2 regions of the Shewanella sp. NKUCC01_JLK genome follow, and region 2 is predicted to be linked to the other one. Evidence: predicted binding sites of a transcription regulator. Region 2 holds the regulator's gene; the other holds the start of a gene.
What was found. The regulator MetJ, encoded in region 2, represses methionine synthesis genes. The targets are predictions, from matches to a motif close to TAGACGTCTAGACGTCTA.

Region 1 (9,817 bases), on a different contig from region 2:
GACCGCGCAAAATATACAGGGCGCGTTTATTACCACCACGATATTTCATTCGCGCTATGGTTTCTTGTCCCATGTAACAGCCCTTATTGAAGCTGATACCGTTAACCGCTTGTAGATTACACATCTGCGGTACGTACTGGCTGGCATGGCTGGCGGCAAGATTGGGGTAACCCGCTGCAATCTCTAACGCTTGCCATGCACTGGCGTCAAATACACTCAGTTCCGATTGCGCAACTAAAGCTGCTGCGGCATCTGGTGTTAATACTAAAATAAAACGTTCAGCGTCTTTTAAAATCGCACCATTTTCAATGAGTGTGAGCTCTTGCTGAATGTCACCAAAATGTTTGTTCACGAATTGGCTTGCCTGTTCACCGGCAACCCCGAGCAGAGTCCATTCAGCGGATGCATTGCTTAGGGTGGCTTTACTAAACACGGCATATTTTTGTAACTGGGGTAAATCGACTTCGATGGCATCCTTTGGCATCAACATAAAGAGTGCATCTTGAATGGCAAAGGTTCTGAAACTGGCCAGCATTTTACCTTTAGGATCGCAATGCGCGCCCCAGCGCCATTGATCCGTGGCCAATGAGCTGATATCTGTGGTCACTTGGCCATGGATAAAACTGCGGCCTTGTTCTCCAACGACTTTGATGAGGCCCAAATGAGATAAGTTGGCAAGCATAAGTGGAGGCAAGGTAGCGTCCAGATCCCAATGGGGCGTAGAAACTGAAATAGTCATAGCGAGATCCTGAAAATGAAGACGATGTGAGAGGCTAGATTGTAACGGAATTCCAGTTGGCTCAAAAGCATAAGGCGCACATATCTGTGAATGATCTGTGCGCCTTATTATGTGTGCTTTAGTCGATAGGCTTAAAGCGAGTGGAGTTTAAAGTTTAAAACAGCACGCGGGTACGTAATGTACCTTCAATGGCTTTGAGTTCAACTAAGGCTTCTTCCGCTTGAGTTGTGTCGACTTCCATCACGACATAACCAATTTCTGCGGTGGTCTGCAAATATTGGGCGGCGATGTTGATGCCTTTTTCCGAGAAGGCTTGGTTGATCTTGATCAACACGCCCGGACGGTTTTGGTGAATATGCAGCAAGCGCGAGGTGCCTTTATGTGTTGGTAATGACACTTCAGGGAAGTTAACCGCAGAAACGGTTGAGCCGTTGTCTGAGTATTTAGCGAGCTTACCCGCGACTTCGATACCAATGTTTTCTTGGGCTTCGGCCGTGCTACCGCCGACGTGCGGCGTGAGGAGAACATTGTCTAAACCGCGTAGAGGACTGATAAATTCATCGTCATTCGATTGTGGTTCAACGGGGAATACATCGATTGCGGCACCTGCGAGGTGACGTTCTTTTAACGCAACGGTTAAAGCTTCAATATCGACTACAGTACCGCGTGATGCGTTGATAAAGATGCTGCCCTTTTTCATTGCTGCAAACTCGGCAGCGCCTATCATGTCTTTTGTTTGTGGAGTTTCAGGGACATGTAAGCTTACTACATCAGCTTGTGCTAATAGGAGTTCCAACGAATGGACTTGTTGTGCGTTACCTAGTGGCAGTTTGTCTTCGATATCGAAGAACACGACGCGCATACCTAAGGTTTCCGCCAGAATGCCAAGTTGAGTACCAATATGGCCGTAACCAATCACACCTAAGGTTTTACCACGCACTTCATAGCTGCCCGCTGCGGTTTTCATCCAGCCGCCACGGTGAGCGATAGCGTTGCGTTCAGGGATACCCCGCATCAACATAATGATTTCGCCAATCACGAGTTCTGCAACACTGCGAGTGTTTGAGAAGGGAGCGTTAAATACTGGGATACCAAGGGATTCGGCGGTGGCAAGGTCAACTTGGTTGGTTCCAATACAGAAACATCCTATCGCGATTAACTTCTCGGCACGTTTCAGCACCTCTGCAGTTAATTGGGTACGCGAACGAAGTCCCACAAAATGCGCATCTTTAATGGACTCAAGTAAGGCTTCATCGCTTAAGGAAGCTTTGTGGTATTCGATATTGGTGTATCCCGCACGTTCAAATACATCGACCGCAGATTGGTGGACGCCTTCCAACAGCAGGATCTTGATCTTATCCTTGTCCAGCGAATGTTTCGCCATGATATGGGTACCCTCTAATTAATAGAAATGTTTCTTATGATATGCTCACAACCTTCACCCACCAAAGTAGCACTTTTTTTGCTCAGTGTGGAGGGCTAGATGGCTAAAGTTAATATTCTAAATTTAGAACAATATCGCATAAGAGGAAGAAACATTGAATAACAAAATCGCATGGTGCGGTATTTACCTCTCAGTTTTGGTGTGGTCGGCGATAAAACCCGCAGATCCTTTCACATGGTGGCTCGAAGCCTTGCCTGCATTGATTGCTGTACCGATTTTATTCTTTACTCGTAAACGTTTTCCACTGACACCTTTAGTATATTTTCTCGTCTTAATACACTGCTGTGTGTTGTTTGTAGGCGCTCATTATACTTACGCTGAAGTGCCGTTATTCGACACGATTGCCGATTGGATGGGTTCAGAACGTAATAATTACGATAAAGTAGGTCATTTTGCGCAAGGTTTTATCCCAGCCATGCTCGCCCGTGAAATTATGTTGCGTAATCAAGCTGTCAAACCTGGGGCTTGGTGCGCGTTTCTTGCCACTTGTTTTGTGCTCGCTTTTTCGGCGTTTTATGAACTGATCGAATGGTGGGTTGCCGTGGCAACCGGCGAAGGGGCGGAAGCCTTTTTAGGGACTCAAGGCTATGTATGGGATACCCAATCTGACATGTTTCTTGCCCTCATTGGTGCAATTGTCGCGTTAGCTTTACTGTCTCGTTTTCAAGATAAACAAATCGCGAGACTCAAGCAGAGGATTTAGCGGCTAAAAGTGGGTGATGCTCTCTGTTTGAGTTGTAAGACTTTCTTCCCTGAAATATATGGTGTGAGTGTGATGACATTGAGTTGTCATACTTTAGTGTTGTTATTGTGTTTTCTTTGTGTTGCAACTTTGGATTGATAACGTCATAGTTGGAAAGTATTAGGTGCTGGGCGTTGGCCAAGTAAAACGGTATTTTTGACTGTTATTCCATTTTATTGTGGTGAGTTAGTCGAACCTACTAGCATTAAACAGGGAATAGTACATTTGGGTGATGTTTTTCAATCGTTAACTAGTCAGAATTAACTAGGTTAATGGAATGTTGAAAAATCTAACTAAAAAGACGAGTCAAACATACCATTTTGCAATAGAGAATACTTTTCAGGGAGGAGAGTCATTGAGCACAATTAATGAATTGGTTTTTTTACACCAAATGGCCGCGCCATGTCATTTAGCGTTACTCGCTGAATCCATAGGTTTGAAAACGCGTATAGTAAAGCATGCGGCAGAACTGGATTTAGACAAGAGTCGCCGTAGTTTTTATCTGATCACCCAAAAAGGTTCAGCATTAGATAACAAAGGGATACCTCTGTTAGCTTCGCGATTAGTGTCACATTTTCCTGTGGCGCTGTATCAAGTTGAGCGAGACTCCTTAGACCAAGAATCTGCAATGTTGCTCGGCATTCGAGGTATTTTATTTGCCGATCAACGTATGGATCTGATGTTAACGGGTTTACGTAAAATGGTGGCAGAGGAACTTTGGTACGATAGAACTTTGCTAAGCAAAATGTTCCGCCGTGTCGTACAAAAGTTAGAAGGTAATAATGAAATGCCCTCTGATACTGTGGCTATGCTGCAGATGCTGACATCCCGTGAACGCACTATCATTCAATTCGTATCGAGTGGTGCGAGAAATAAAGAAATCGCTCATAGGTTATGTATCAGCGAACATACAGTGAAGGCGCATATTTCTTCTATTTTCCGCAAGACCCAGTCTCGTAATCGGGTTGAGCTTTTACGTTGGGCGCAAACCTATCAAACTCACTTTGAGTTGTGCAGTTAGTCAGTTAAAGATATTGGTCGTTAGCTTTTCGCTGTGAGTGGTTAATGTTAATGATTACTAGCATATCAACATAGAAAAGCGGGAATGTTTATTTAAACATTCCCGCTTTTTGTTTAACACCCTTTTTATAAACCACCACCAAAGAGTTTAGCTGTGGTGGTTTAACAGTATTGACTAGTATTGCACTAAAGTGGCAACGTTCATATTGCCTGATTGGTTCACGTTGATGCTGTTGTTAGTGCCCGCTTGAGAACCTAACACTAAGTTGTCATTACCCGTTTGAGTGATTGACAGGCTGTTATTGTCACCGCTAACGCCAAATGAATTTGAAGCAAATGAAGTGTCGCTATCGCCGCCTACCCAGTTACCGTTACCTGATTGAGTAATTTGCGCGGTGTTTTCATCACCTTCAATAATCAGGTCAATAACGTTAAGATCGCCACTTTGAAGTGCGCTGACATCGGCATTGTTGTTGCCAGCAACAGAAATCAATGTTTCGTTCTCAGCGCCATCTTGCTCAACATCAACTTCGTTATCGCTACCCACGGCATCTACATAAGCAAAGTTCTCATCACCTTCTTGGCTAACTTCAATACTGTTATCTTGACCATCAGCGAAAGCAATGATTTCGTTGTTATCGCCTTTAGAAGATAAATCGAAGTCATTATCTGCACCGTATGCACCAAAGGTTGCGAAGTTCGCATCGCCTTTTTGTTTCAAGTCAACGTCGTTGCTATCGCCCCATACTTGGAACTCTGCACCGTTGACATCGCCTTTTTGAGTGATAGTAATATCGTTATCATCACCTTGGATATCTGCCACTAAAGTATCACCGATAGTGTTGCTGCTGCCATTTTGGGTAATATCGACACTGTTGTCATCACCCGTTGTCATAGCAAGATAAGCCGTGTTGCCGTTACCTTTTTGATCCATTGAAATATCGTTTTCGCTGCCGGCCAGTGCGTAAACGAAGCCAACATGGTTATCACCTTTTTGGACCATGTCTACTGTGTTGTCATTACCTGCAATACCTTTCGCTGCACCAAAGTTATTGTTACCCGCTTGATTAACAGAAACGTCGTTGTTGTTACCCACGTTAGCGGTTAAGTCGAGAGCGATTAAACCTGCTTGGTTGTTGTCACCGATTTGTGTGATTTTACCGTCGTTGTTGCTGCCTTCAACGCGAAAAACTGCAAAGTTTGCGTCGCCTTCTTGCTCAACAAACACGCTGTTTTCAGCGCCAGTGATTTCAACTTGGCTTTCGTTGACTTCGCCTAATTGGTTAACGAATACCGTGTTATCGTTGCCAGTAACATCGTTACTGCTTTGGTTAAAGAAACCATCTTGCGACACATTTACATTGTTGTTGTCACCTACAACATTTGCACTTGCCACATGCCAGTCAACTTGTTGCGTTATTTGGACCTTGTTATCATCACCCGTTGAATTAATAGCCGCTTCATGCCACACACCGTCTTGGATGACGGTTGCGGTTTGATCTCTACCTGTTTGTACAACCGCAGCGGCGTTAAGGCCACCCGTTTGTGAGACTAAAGTGTCTTGGGCTTGGCCTGACTGTACTACGCTAATTTCGCTCACTGTACTGGCAGCAAAAGCTTGACCGCTTAAACCTGTTGCAATGGCCAAAGCAATAAGTGATTTTTTAGCTTGTGATTTCATGTGACGCTCCCTGTTTAATATTGAGTTATTGAGATTGCAGCACCATCCGCAATCTGTTGAATCGAAAAGTTGCCGCTTCCTAGTTGGTTCAGTTGCACGAGATTGTCATTGCCAATTTGTGTCACTGAAGCCGTATTTTGACTGCCGACTTGCAGTAGTTGGACTTCATTGTTTGAACCAATCTGTGTGATTAGCGCATCGTTATCATTGCCCACTTGTGTTACATCGGCCTTGTTATCGCTGCCAGACTGGAACAGTAATCCTTGGTTGGCAGTGCCTTGTTGAACCAGCTCGATAAGGTTATCGCGACCGGAACGTTCCAGTAATGCCTGAAGGGTTACGGGTAACTCGTTGACATTCAGCTCTTGTGCTGAAGTCATACAACTACAGAGCAAGATCAGCGGCACCAAAAAGCGTATAGAGGTATTTGGCACGGGTGACTCCTTGCATCAAATATCTTGGGCTGCTTAAAGCAACTTGCATCCCAAATTCAGACCTGAAGATACGAGTCCCGTTAATATGTCGCAATTGGCCAAACGGGTATTTATTCTAGAAAGGATTAACGGAAGGTAAATGATAGCTGTATTTATATCGTATTGATTAAATAGATTTTATATGTTTATTGACGTGTTTTTATTTAAGGGGTCTAGTCTAGTTGTCCTAGTAGTTAAGTCGTATTTGTTGTGAAGAGAGTATTTGATTTTTAAACAATGCAATAACAAGTGAAGGGAAATACATCGACTATCGCGTTTGCATTTTCTTGATAAAAAAGTATGCGTTTGTGCCAGCGAGAAACTGCTGAGGAGTTTAATTAACTGTAGCAACCTATGTCATTTACCCTGTGTGCAACAAGAGGCTTCTTGTCCTTGCAGTAATGAATTCTAGGTTAAACAAAGGGACATTACTGAGAGCGGAAAATTAACCATTATTATGATTGAATTCCTTAATGGGGTAGAGAAAAGATTAATACTACTGTTTTATGCGAGATCAGTGCTTTTCTGGTTCTTTTAACTCTTCATGGAATGCTTCGGTACTGATTTGGCTTTTACGGTCTTCCAGTTGTTGCATCGCACTGTTATTACTCACAGTTAACGCATTGAAGCGAGTATTGATATCGTCCATTTCGTTAATGTATTCAGGATCGGTTTTCTCTTTATTTTGCCAATAACGCTTACGTTCTAATTTCTGTAATTCACTGGCGCGCAGAATTTCAAAATAGCTATTTTCCTGCTTAAGACGATATATCTCGCCGTCGAGTAACTGCAATAATTTTTCTTTAGAAATGGTTCGGCTATTCAGTAGAGTGTGTAAAGGATCGACAGGAATGTCTCTTTTATCAGAGTCTACTTCAGTCGTTATCCCTAACTGGTATTCGATTTTATGTTGGCTAAATTCCTGCGGACAAGCGGTTTGGCTAAAGACAATTTTGTCATCTTTACGGCATTTATAAATGGTATTTGCCTGTATTGCAGTGGGCAAAATAACACAAATTAGGGTGAGTATCAGTCTTGCCATGAGGCCACAAATCCTTTGTACACTTGCATAGCTATTGTGATTTAATTGTTTGATTAAGCATGATAAATAGTGATTATGACGTTTATATTATTATGACTTTTTAACCGTTTATTGTTAGGTCGACGGGCTGTTAAGCCCAATAAATTAAAGGATTAGCCATACATCATTATAAGGTCAAATTCACTCGTCAATGTCTGCCGCTAATCATTTACCTTAAATTAACATCTGCATCATACTATGGCGTAAATTTAGGGATAAAACCAGTTTTTTGACGCTTCAAATTTTTGGCGCTTGGATTGATTCTAAAGAAGAAAATAACTTCTGGTCGGTCATTGGGTAAATAAAAAGGAGCGACTGCTCCTTTTTATTTATTGATAACGCTTAAGAGATTAGCGATCGAACCTTAAGTTGTCGATAAGTCGCGCTTTACCTATATAGGCGGCGGCCAAAATGACTAAGGTTTGGTCTTGGCTCTGCGCTTTCTCAAGCGTGTGAGCATGACGAATTTCCAGATAATCCGGCGTAAAGCCCGCCGCCACTAAACTGATTTTCGCTTGCTCGGTGACAGCATCAACACTCTGACCTTGTTTGATCCCTGCAGCCATAGCATCTATTGCCTGTTTTAACGCTGGTGCCGCGGCTTTTTCTGCGGCGGTGAGATAACCATTGCGCGAACTCATGGCTAAACCTGAGTCCTCACGTATGGTATCAACACCGATAATCTCAATCGGTAATGACAAGTCTTCAACCATAGTTTCAATGACTAATAGCTGTTGATAGTCTTTATTGCCAAAGAGTGCCACATCGGGCTGTACTATGTTGAATAGTTTACAGACGATTGTCGCAACGCCACGAAAATGCCCCGGACGGCTAGCGCCGCAGAGCAGATCTGAAATACCTGGCACTTCAACATAGGTTTGTTGCGCTAAGCCCTTGGGATACATCACGGCTGGCGTTGGGGTAAACAGCAACTCAGCGCCAGCGGCGGTGAGGGCTTCACTGTCGGCGGCGAGTGTGCGTGGGTAGGCATCGAGATCTTCGTTCTGGCCAAATTGCATTGGATTGACGAAAATCGATACCACCACATGATCACAACGTTTAGCCGCTTCTTTCACTAAGGTGATGTGTCCGCGATGGAGATTGCCCATGGTCGGCACAAAGGCGACAGTTTCGCCCTTGGCACGCCATGCACGCACTTGAGTGCGAATATCATCAATATGGGCGCTAGTGATCATTGAGCCTTACCTTGCATAAATCTGTTATTTGTTAAAAGTGTGTTCTTCGCCAGGAAAAGTTCCTTGGGCAACTTCGTCGATATAAGCACGTACCGCAGAACGAATTTCACCGGTTTGTTTTAGGTAGTTTTTCGAGAAACGTGGAATGTAACCACTTGAAATACCTAACACATCATGCATCACCAAGATTTGACCGTCGGTCGATGCGCCTGCGCCAATTCCAATGACTGGAATCGTTAAGGCTTGAGTGATCGCCGCAGCGAGAGGCGCAGGGATACATTCTACGACTAATAGTTGAGCACCCGCGGCTTCTAAAGCCTTAGCTTCGTCGAGGATGCGCTGGGCATTTTCGGCATCGCGGCCTTGCACTTTAAAACCACCAAACACATGAACCGACTGAGGCGTCAAGCCTAAGTGGGCACACACAGGAATACCGCGTTCGGTAAGCTTAGTGACGGTTTCGAGTAACCAGTGGCCGCCTTCGACCTTGACCATGTTCGCGCCAGCTTGCATTAACTCAGTGGCGTTGACCATAGCTTGTTCTGGCGTGGCGTAACTCATAAAGGGCATATCGGCGATCAGCAGGGCACGTTCAATACCGCGACGAACACAGCGAGTATGGTAAGCGATTTCTGCAGTAGTGACGGGCAGGGTATCGTCATGGCCTTGGAGAACCATTCCCAAAGAATCGCCGACCAGCAGCACATCGACACCTTCGCTATCGAACGCGCTGGCAAAACTGGCATCATAGGCTGTCAGTGCCGTGAATTTTCTACCTTCCTGTTTGTATTTCAACAGGGTTGAGCTAGTAATTTTAGACATATGGATGATCTTCAAACCAAATAGAAGTGGTGTTATAAGCTAACTGAGGACGGACTTCAATGATCAATGCCCAGTTGTTGTAACTCGGCCAACATTTTTGTATCGATAAGACTGTCGATGGCAGTGTTGCAAGGCAGAATCAGATCCGGTGCAATTGCGGCTAAAGGCACGAGCACAAAGCTGCGCGTTTTCATGCCGTAGTGGGGCACTTTGAGTCTAGGAATGTCAATGTTCTCATTACCATACAAGAGTAAATCGAGATCTAAGGTTCTCGGCCCCCAACGCTCTAGGCGGACTCGTCCTTGGGTGTTTTCAATATGCTGCAGTGCATCGAGTAAGGCTAATGGCGCAAGATCAGTATCGAAACTCGCCACCGCGTTAATATAATCGGGTTGCACGACATCGCCCATGGGCGTCGAATGGTAATAGGGAGAAACGACGAGACTATTGCCTAAGGCTAAGGCGGACAATGCCATCACGGCATTGTCCAATTGCGCCTTGGGATCTTTAAGATTTGCGCCTAATGCGACGTAGACGCGGGGCATTATTCAGCCGTTTTAACTTTAGGTGTACCACTCGCTTTAGGTGCGCTCGTCGGCGCTGAACCATCGGCATTCGG
Region 2 (9,817 bases):
CCGTTTTCGGCGAACAGTTTAAACCAATGGTTAGATATCGCGTTTAATGCCGCGCCTTTACCGGGAATGCCTTTGAGGCCACCTTCACCGTGGAAGATACAGTCGAAGGCTGAGATACGGTCGCTGATCACCATGATGGCGAGCGGGGTATCTTCGGGGACGTTATAACCCTTGGTTTTGATTAAACGGCGGCTGTCGGCATCGGTTAGCCAGTAAACGCTGCGAACCTTGCCGCTGTGGACTGGGCTGTCGGTGCGGATTGGCAAATCGTTATTCACGGCTAATACGGAATCAGCAAGACTCATGACGAGTATTCCTTAGGATAGAGAGTGTAGGGATAAGGTTTTTATAAGTGTCGGTTTGCAGATGGACTATGGCGTTAGCAACAGCCAGATTCATTGCAACCGCTTTATTATTCGCGCTTGGCTTAGGGCGTAAATCGCTCAGCCAGTTTGCGGGATTTGATGTTAAATCTTGAACAGCAAAAGTCGTATTTTCGGGCGGTGTTTGAATTGTGTTGGGTGGAGATAATGCAAGGGAGGGAACAAACGCAGGGCAAGGTTGGCACCACAGTGAAAGTGGTCTGCGAAAGCGGGCTGGGCCCGTGCCATTTTGCTCGAAAATGCTAACCATTAATCCGAGAGAACCTTGTTCTAGACTGCCGCGAAAAAGTGGCGACATTCTACCTTTTTTGACAAAATTTGCCACGGCTATTTGCATCGCTCTTTGCACAGATCTTTACATAGCCCTTTACACTGCTCTTTATATAGTTCTGTGGCTTGAATCTAGCGGGTATAAGGATTTGCAAGGGAATCACGCGCTAACACTCAGTGCTGAGCATGATGGAGGGCTGGTGTTCTGCGGACGAGCTAATGTTGAAGGGCTGTATTTTAGCGCGCTGATATGCGAGCTTATGATGTAGCTGCAGCCGACAAGACCATCAAGCCAAATATCCAATGGAGGGAATATGAGCACAAGTCAGCATGTACATAATGATAATCAACGAGAGCTAGTATTAGAGCGGATTATCGATGCGCCGCCAGAAAAGCTGTTCCGCGCGTGGACCGAGCCAGAACTCCTTAAAATTTGGTTTACGCCAAGGCCGTGGACTGTGGCTAGCGCGAGCTTAGATGTGCGTGCCGGTGGTTCAAATGTGATCGTGATGCGCAGCCCTGAGGGACAGGATTTCCCGAATCGTGGCGTGTATCTCGAGGTGGTTGAGAATGAGCGCATCGTATTTACCGATGCCTTTACTGAGGCTTGGGTGCCGTCCGATAAAGCCTTTATGACGGCAACCATTACGTTTGAACCTATAGATGGTAAGACCAAGTACACTGCGCGGGTGCTGCATTGGAATAGCGAAGATAGGCAGAATCATGAGGATATGGGGTTTCATCAGGGTTGGTCTAAGGCGACCGATCAGCTTGAGGAACTCATCGCGAGCATTTAGCCGGTGAGTCTCAAGCCTCGTATCAGAGAGTCAATAATAAGCAGTATCTAGCCCAATTGCCCTGCATATTTTATTGCTGGGGATTGGGCAGGATTAGAGGTGTTATGTCGTCACAGAAAGAAGTCTTGCAGCTTACACAATCAGTGCTTGCGCCATCGCAACTAGCGCAAAGCGAGGCTTTGCAAGGCAATAGTTTTTTATCAAAACAGTTCAATGGCTTGTCGGAATTAGCACAAGATCTACAGGGCATCGAGTTTGAGGATTGCTACTTTCAAGATTGCCATTTTAGCGAGAGCACTTTCCGTAAATGCAAGTTTATCGATTGCCGCTTTGTGCGTTGCAACTTAAGTTTAGTGAAAGTGCCCCAGTGTCAGTTCAGCGGGGTGGAGTTTGAAGAATGTAAGTTAGTCGGTATCGATTGGACCCGCGCCGCGTGGTCGCGTTTATCCTTTGCCGCGCCCTTTTCCTTTAAGCAATCCATCTTAAATGATTGCTCATTTTTAGGTTTGTCCCTCGATGAAATTATCATCGAAGAGTGTAAGGCCCACGATGTCGATTTTCGCGAGGGCAGTTTTAATCAAGCCAATTTCACCTACACGGATTTTAGTCATAGTCTGTTTGGCCGAACTCAATTATTGGAGGCGGATTTCAGCGAGGCATCCAATTACGATATCGACATTTTTAACAATAAAATCAAAGGCGCTAAGTTTAGCCGCGACGAAGCGATTCGGCTACTCAACTGCCTCGATATAGAATTAATGGATTAAGGATTATGGTAGGTTTTCGTTCAGCTTTTCACTCAGCATAGTGATGCTCATCCCACGAGTGTTATCGCAATTGATTGAAATGTCAGTTTTCTTCTCAGCCGCCAGTATCCAAAGCTGGCGGCTTTTTCTGTCCGTTTTTTAAGACCTATTGATCTTATTCACGTATTTCAAGGTCAGTCTTAGGTTTTAGTTGCGGTAGATCACACCGAGCTTCCCCATGTGGTTTACCACAATACCCACCTACCTCTTTCGGGATAACAATCTCTGTGGATGAGCAGTGTATTCAGCGTATGCCGTGTATTTTGAAGATATGGTGGCGCTGTTTTAACGCTTTATAACTAAAAAAGTAATCAAATCAGTGAGCAAACCTCTGCTCGATGGCGTCCAATGTGGCGACTGACGGGTGGGATGAGCGTGATGGAGGTAACCATGATTGAGCTTAATAGGCGAACCTTTTTAAAGGGAGCAGGAGCGAGCAGCGCCACGTGTGCGCTGGCCAGTCTGCTGCCGGGCAGCTTAGCGGCATTAGAGAATAAGCAGCTAAAGGGCATGGGCAAAGACATTGCCAGTATTTGTGAAATGTGTTCGACTCGCTGCCCGATTTCGGCGCGGGTGATTGAGGGCAAAAACGTCTTCATTAGTGGCAACAAGGCCGCTAAATCTTTTGGCGGTAAAGTGTGTGCCCGTGGCGGCGCAGGCCATAGTTTATTGTACGATCCACAGCGTATCGTTAAACCGTTAAAGCGGGTCGGTGAGCGCGGCGAAGGTAAATGGGCTGAGATCAGTTGGGATGAAGCTTATAAATTAATTGCTGAAAACCTCAATAAAATCAAAAAAGAACATGGCCCAGAAGCCGTGGCATTCTCGTCAAAATCTGGCTCACAAGAAAAGCATTTGTTTCACCTTGCGACCGCCTTTGGTAGTCCAAATACCTTTACCCACGCGTCGACTTGCCCAGGTGGTTATGAAATTGCCGCTAAGGCTATTTTTGGCACTAAGGTCAAACGTGATTTAAGTAATTCTAAATACATCATTAACTTCGGCCATAACCTGTACGAAGGCATCAATATGTCCGAAACCCGCGGCATGATGGCGGCGCAAATGGACAAAGGTGCCAAGCTGGTGGTGTTCGAGCCAAGATTCTCCATTGTGGCCGACAAGGCCGATGAATGGTATGCCATTCGCCCCGGTACCGACGTGGCCGTCGCCTTGGCGTTATGCCATGTATTGATTGAAGATAATCTTTACGACAAGGCATTTGTCGCGCGTTATGTGGAAGGTTTCGAAGCCTTTGCCGCCGAAGTGAAAGCTTATACCCCTGAATGGGCTGAAACCATCTCCGATGTGCCTGCCAAAGACATCCGTCGTATCGCCCACGAATATGCCGCTAAAGCGCCCCATGCAGTGGTCGATTTTGGTCACAGAGCCACCTTTACCACCGAAGAGTTTGAGATGCGCCGCGCCCTTTACGCCGCTAACGTCTTGATTGGTAACATCGAGCGTAAGGGCGGGATTTATATCGGCCAGAAACCCGGTGATTACAACAAGCTTGCCGGTGAAGCGGTTGCGCCCGTATTGGCAAAACCTGGCGTGAAAGACATGCCAAAACCAGCAGCGAAACGTATCGATCAGGTGGAAGAACAGTACGCCATGATGTGGACATCGGGCGGCGTTTACCAAACTATTCTCGATGCCACATTAAGCGCTGTTCCTTACCAGTTACACGGCTGGGTGATGTCACGCACTAACCCAATGCAAACCATGACAGACAGGGCGCGCGTTGTTGAAGCGATGAAAAAGCTCGACTTTATCGCCGTGTGTGATGTGTATATCAGCGAAACCGCCGCCTATGCGGACGTGATTTTACCTGAGTCGACTTATCTTGAACGTGATGAAGAAATTGCTGATAAGTCAGGTAAAAATCCGGCCTATTATGTGCGCCAACGGGTCGTTGAAACCTTAGGTGATACTAAGCCTTCTTGGCAGATCTTTAAGGATGTGGGTGTGGCTATGGGCCTTGGCGAGTTCTATCCATGGGAAAACATGGAAACCCTGCAAATGCTGCAGGTGAACCGCGACACTGACCTGCTGCGCCGGATCAAAGACGAAGGTTTTGTGAGCTTCGGTAAGCCAATTATGTTGTGCGAGCCTAAGATGGTTGCCGAGTTTATTAAGGCATACCCCAATGCGCGACCTGCCGATGAAGACGGCACTTACGCCAGCGCACTGACCTTTAAAACTCCGAGTGGCAAAATTGAACTCACTTCCGCGAAAGTCGAAGCCATGGCACCGGGCCGTGGGGTGATCAAGTTCCGCGAAGTGAATCTTAAAAAAGCAGATGAGCTGTACTTTATCCAAGGCAAAGTGGCGGTGCACACCAATGGTGCAACCCACAATGTGCCTATGCTCGCTAACCTGATGTCGGATAACGCTGTGTGGGTTCACCCTGTTACTGCGGGCAAATTAGGGATCAGCAATGGCGACCCAATCCGCCTCACCAGCAGTGTAGGCACAGAAGAAGGCCATGCCTTAGTCACGCCGGGCATTCGCCAAGATACTGTGTTTGCTTACATGGGCTTTGGTTCTAAAAACAAAGAGTTGGTCAGAGCAACGGGCAAAGGTATCCACTGCGGTAACTTACTACCGCACGTTACTGCTCCTGTGTGTGGCATGACAGTGCACACCACGGGCGTCACGCTGGCAAAGCGCTAATCGGAGGCTTAAATGAATAAACGATATGTAATGGTGCACGACGAGAATAAGTGCATCGGCTGCCAAGCTTGTAACGTGGCGTGTCGCAGTGAAAATGGCGTACCCGAAGGCGTAACTCGTCTGCAAGTGCGTGTGGAAGGCCCCTTTGGTGAGATGCCCAATCTGCATTTCAAATATCACAGGGTATCTTGCCAGCAATGTGAAGATGCACCCTGCGTTAAAGTGTGCCCAACAGGCGCGGCCTATGTGGGTGAAGATGGCATTATCTCTATCCATACCGAGAAGTGTGTCGGTTGTATGTACTGTGTGGCAGCGTGCCCTTATAAAGTGCGCTTTATGAACCCAGAAACCAAGGCGGCGGACAAGTGTAACTTCTGTAAGGATACGCGTTTAGCACGGGGCGAAGAGCCAGCGTGTGTGACTGTGTGTCCAACCGATGCCTTAGTGTTTGGTGATGCTAATGATCCGCAGAGTGAAGTGGCCATCATGCTCAACACTAAAATCACTTACCAAGATAAAACCCATTTGGGCACTAAACCTAGGGTATATCGCGTTCCTACCAAAAGAGGGGGGATTTGATTATGAACAATACTTGGGGCGACATGGCGCAATATGATCCTGTCACTTGGCACTGGGTCATCGCCGTTTACCTGTTTATGGCGGGGTTATCCGCGGGCAGTTTACTGATTGGCATTGGTTTGCGCTGGGCGAATAAGGAACTCAGCGCGGGAGCCGAAAGCAGCATTCTTAAGGCGGCAGCCATTATTGGGCCTGTAGCAATTAGCTTAGGTCTAGCTTGCTTAGTGTTTGACTTAACCAAACCATTCCACTTCTGGTTGATCTTAATTCACTATAACTTCCAGTCTGTGATGGCAATCGGGGTGCTGGCGCTGCTGGCGTATTCTCCCTTAGCTTTTGCGTACGCCATTATTGTGCTGCGGGATGACTTACCAAAATGGGGTTTGGGTTTCCTAACACCTATCGCTAAGTTACTTATGCCATTTCGAAAGCTGATTGAAGTATTGTTGTTTGTCCTGGCCATTGGCGTAGGGGCTTACACTGGCTTCTTGATTTCGGCGATGAATGCCTATCCTATGCTCAACACTGCGGTACTGCCTGCGCTGTTTTTAGTGTCGGGTTTATCGGCGGGCGCTGCGGCCAATGCGGTACTGGCGTTGCTGATGTTTAAGACTGACAGCCACGACAAAACTTTAGTGAAGATGCACGGTTTAGAATTGCCTGTGATGGCGATTGAAATCTTGTTCCTGTTCATGTTGTTCTGCGCCTTGTACTTCAAGGGCGGCGCGGCGGCTGCGGCCTTAGCATCGTTAACTTCTGGGCTATGGGCAAGCGTGTTCTGGATAGGTGTTGTCGGTATAGGTTTTGGTATTCCCTTGCTGTTTATGCTGCTACCCGCCGCGACTCGCCATACTAAGGGCGCGATGATCATGGTAGCTTGTGCGAGCTTAACGGGCGTACTCGCCTTAAGACACTTTATTGTGTACGCAGGGCAAAGCTATTTAAGCTGAGCGTAATCTAGCTTTACATATTGATAGATAAAGAAAAAGCACTGGCAATGTCAGTGCTTTTTTATTGTTTGAATCTTGAGAAGGTTTGCCAGTACAAGCAGGACGCTTATTGGGGTAATAACTCGATAACCGACTTCACCGTTAGTACTAAGGCGCTGATACTGCACAGGACTAACGTCGCCATCTTTGTCTTCTCTTTATCGACACGGCCCACTAATCGTCCTGCGACTAAGTAACCTAAAATCACTGAGGGGAGCAGCATCAACGACAGCCACAGATGTTTTAATTCTAATAAGCCAGTGATTGCTAAAATGATCAGTGCAATCATGGAGCTAAAAATGAAGAAGGCCGAAAGCGCTGCGCGAAACTGCGAGGCATCTTTGCCTGCCAACAAAATCGCCATCGGCGGGCCACCAATCGCGGCGATATTGCCGAAGATCCCTGAAACCACACCCGCACCGAAGAGGGTTTTCTTATTCACTGGCAGGCTGAATTTATTCAGGCTGAGGATCACTGCGACAGTCACGATGGCGGCGATGGATAAACCCAGTATGGGTTGAGGCGCAAACAGCAACAGACTCGCGCCGATAAAACCGCCGGGCACGCGACCTATGAGCGCATATTGCAAGCCATTGAATTCTAAGTGACCGCGTTCACGCACTAAGGTCAGCATGGCGATGGAGAAACCCATAGCAATAACAGGCGCAGGTACAAGTTGTGGATCGACGATATACAGCAAAGGACTGGCGACAACCGCAAGCCCAAACCCAATCAGACTTTGGGTTAAGGCGCCCAGAAACACGACCAGCGAGGCTAAGGCGAGTGTCTGTGGATCTATCATAGAAAACATAGGATTTCCTATATCCCAAACCAACTCAAGATGGTGAAATTTAAAGTTTGAAGTCGCTTGGGTATAAACAAAAAGGGATCGTTAACGATCCCTATTGATGAGCACTGTGATATGACTTTGAAAGCGACGAGTCGCTATTCCATGTCTTCCCACTCGATTCCCATTTGATCCATCAACAACTTGGCTTCGGCGGGAATGCTGTCTGGGTTGTCTTTTGACAGATCTTCATCGTTGGGCAATGGCTGGCCAGTGTAGGCGTGCAAAAATGCCTCACACAACAGCTCGCTGTTGGTGGCGTGACGCAAATTATTGACCTGACGACGAGTACGTTCGTCCGTGAGGACCTTAAGCACTTTGAGCGGAATAGACACAGTAATTTTTTTTACTTGTTCATTCTTCTTGCCATGTTCAGCATAGGGGCTGATGTATTCCCCATTCCATTCAGTCATTGACTCACCTGTTATAACGCTAAATTCGGGGCAGATTTTAAACCCTTACAAAGAACAGTCAAATTATTGCTACTATTTCTTTGTGATTGCAAACAGATTTCTTTATGTTCAGACGTCTAAACGTCTTCACGCCTATTGACGATGGCGTTGGGCTTAGGTACATTTAGACGTCCAGACATCTCTATCAGTCTACCGAATTTAGGAGTCCCCATGGCAGAGCGTCAATTAGCCACACTGGCAGTGCGTCAGGGTATCGAAAGCGATACTCAATATGGCGCAGTTGTGCCACCGATTTATTTGTCGACTAATTACGCCTTCGATGGTCATAAAAATCCCCGCGAATTCGATTACAGTCGTTCAGGCAACCCAACGCGCTGCATTTTAGGTGAAGCATTAGCCCAATTAGAAAAGGGCGCCACTGGTATAGTGACATGCACTGGCATGGCGGCCATCACCTTAGTGACGACTTTGCTCGGCCCCGATGACCTATTAGTTGTGCCCCACGATTGTTACGGCGGTTCCTACCGTTTATTTACCAACTTGGCGAAGAAAGGCCAGTTTAAGCTCATTGTGGTCGACCAAACCGACAGCCAAGCGTTAGCCGCCGCCATTGCGCAGAATCCTAAGATGGTGTGGCTCGAAACCCCATCGAACCCGTTATTGCGTGTGGTAGATATCGAAGCCATTGCTAAGGCGAGCCATGAGGTCGGCGCGCTGGTGGTGGTCGATAACACCTTTTTATCGCCGATATTGCAACAACCCCTATTGTTAGGCGCGGATATCGTTATCCACTCCACCACTAAATATATCAATGGTCACAGCGATGTGGTCGGCGGCGCTGTGGTCGCCAAAGACGCGCAAATCGGCGAAAGCTTACATTGGTGGTCGAACACTCTAGGCTTAACGGGGTCAGCCTTTGACAGTTATCTGACCCTGCGCGGCCTACGTACCTTAGCGGTGCGTATTCGCGAGCATCAAGCCAATGCCCAGCGTATTATTGAGGTATTAACGCAAAGCCCTGTGGTGAGCAAAGTCTATTACCCAGGGCTTGCGGATCATCCAGGTCACGCCATTGCGGCCAAGCAACAACAGGGCTTTGGCGCTATGCTGAGCTTTGAGCTCAAAGGCGGCGAGGCCGAAGTGGTGGCCTTTTTAGGTGCACTCAGCTTATTTAGCGTGGCGGAAAGTTTAGGTGGTGTTGAAAGTTTAGTGGCCGTGCCCGCAACTATGACCCACAGAGCCATGGAGCCGCAAGCGCGCTTCGAGGCTGGTATTAAGGACACCCTATTGCGTCTATCGGTGGGTATTGAAGATGCCGCCGATTTAGTTGCAGATATTCAAGCAGGATTAGCCGCCGTTGCGGCTTGTCAGTAGAGGAATAATAGATGGCACGTTGTCACTTACATAAATTTGGTGGCTCCAGTTTAGCGGATGCCGATTGTTATCGCCGAGTCGCCCATATCCTATTAACCCACGGTCATAGTGATGATCTCGTGGTGGTCTCTGCGGCGGGTAAAAGCACGAATTTCCTGTATAAATTATTAGCGCTGCGTGATGCGGGTCAGCTATGGCAAGAAGAATTACAAGTGCTGATCAGCTACCAACAGGGGTTGATTGAGCAGTTGTTGTCGAATGAACAAGCCCGCGATCTGCGTGAGCGTTTGGCCACTGATAAAGCGCAACTCATCAGCTTGTTGTCCTTAGATGAGCGCAACGAATACCAAATCAACCATGTGGTGAGCTTTGGCGAACGTTGGTCGGCACGTTTAATGGCGGCGCTACTGCGCGAATCTGGCGTGGCAGCAAGCCATGTGGATGCCTGTTCAATTTTAGTGGCCGATGAAGCCGCTGTGCCACAAATTCGGGTACAGGAATCCCGCGCTAAAGTACAAGCCCTATTAGCTGCGCATCCCAATGAACGCTTAGTGATCACAGGATTTATCTGCGCTAACGAGCGTGGCGATACCTTGTTACTTGGTCGTAATGGTTCAGATTTTAGCGCCAGCCTGATTGCGAGTCTCGCTGATATCGAGCGCGTGACCATTTGGACCGATGTGGAA

Region 1: a site for MetJ is predicted at 2,212-2,229, ahead of serA (phosphoglycerate dehydrogenase). Genes of this name have one in related genera too.

What each region holds. Positions count from the first base shown of each region.
Region 1 covers NZ_JAHKRD010000008.1:196,650-206,466, reverse strand. The annotation lists gene ygfZ (tRNA-modifying protein YgfZ) at 1-739, opposite strand, end outside; gene serA (phosphoglycerate dehydrogenase) at 894-2,123, opposite strand; gene KO537_RS10775 (DUF2238 domain-containing protein) at 2,278-2,886, shown strand; gene KO537_RS10770 (LuxR C-terminal-related transcriptional regulator) at 3,281-3,946, shown strand; gene KO537_RS10765 (curlin) at 4,121-5,626, opposite strand; gene KO537_RS10760 (curlin) at 5,641-6,060, opposite strand; gene KO537_RS10755 (DUF4124 domain-containing protein) at 6,614-7,141, opposite strand; gene panC (pantoate--beta-alanine ligase) at 7,531-8,376, opposite strand; gene panB (3-methyl-2-oxobutanoate hydroxymethyltransferase) at 8,401-9,198, opposite strand; gene folK (2-amino-4-hydroxy-6-hydroxymethyldihydropteridine diphosphokinase) at 9,255-9,743, opposite strand; gene KO537_RS10735 (polynucleotide adenylyltransferase PcnB) at 9,743-9,817, opposite strand, start outside.
Region 2 covers NZ_JAHKRD010000009.1:135,969-145,785, forward strand. The annotation lists gene KO537_RS11470 (phosphoribosylaminoimidazolesuccinocarboxamide synthase) at 1-305, opposite strand, end outside; gene KO537_RS11475 (hypothetical protein) at 292-720, opposite strand; gene KO537_RS11480 (SRPBCC family protein) at 968-1,450, shown strand; gene KO537_RS11485 (pentapeptide repeat-containing protein) at 1,555-2,217, shown strand; gene phsA (thiosulfate reductase PhsA) at 2,647-4,929, shown strand; gene KO537_RS11495 (4Fe-4S dicluster domain-containing protein) at 4,942-5,508, shown strand; gene nrfD (NrfD/PsrC family molybdoenzyme membrane anchor subunit) at 5,511-6,458, shown strand; gene KO537_RS11505 (sulfite exporter TauE/SafE family protein) at 6,565-7,308, opposite strand; gene metJ (met regulon transcriptional regulator MetJ) at 7,443-7,757, opposite strand; gene metB (cystathionine gamma-synthase) at 7,968-9,131, shown strand; gene KO537_RS11520 (bifunctional aspartate kinase/homoserine dehydrogenase II) at 9,143-9,817, shown strand, end outside.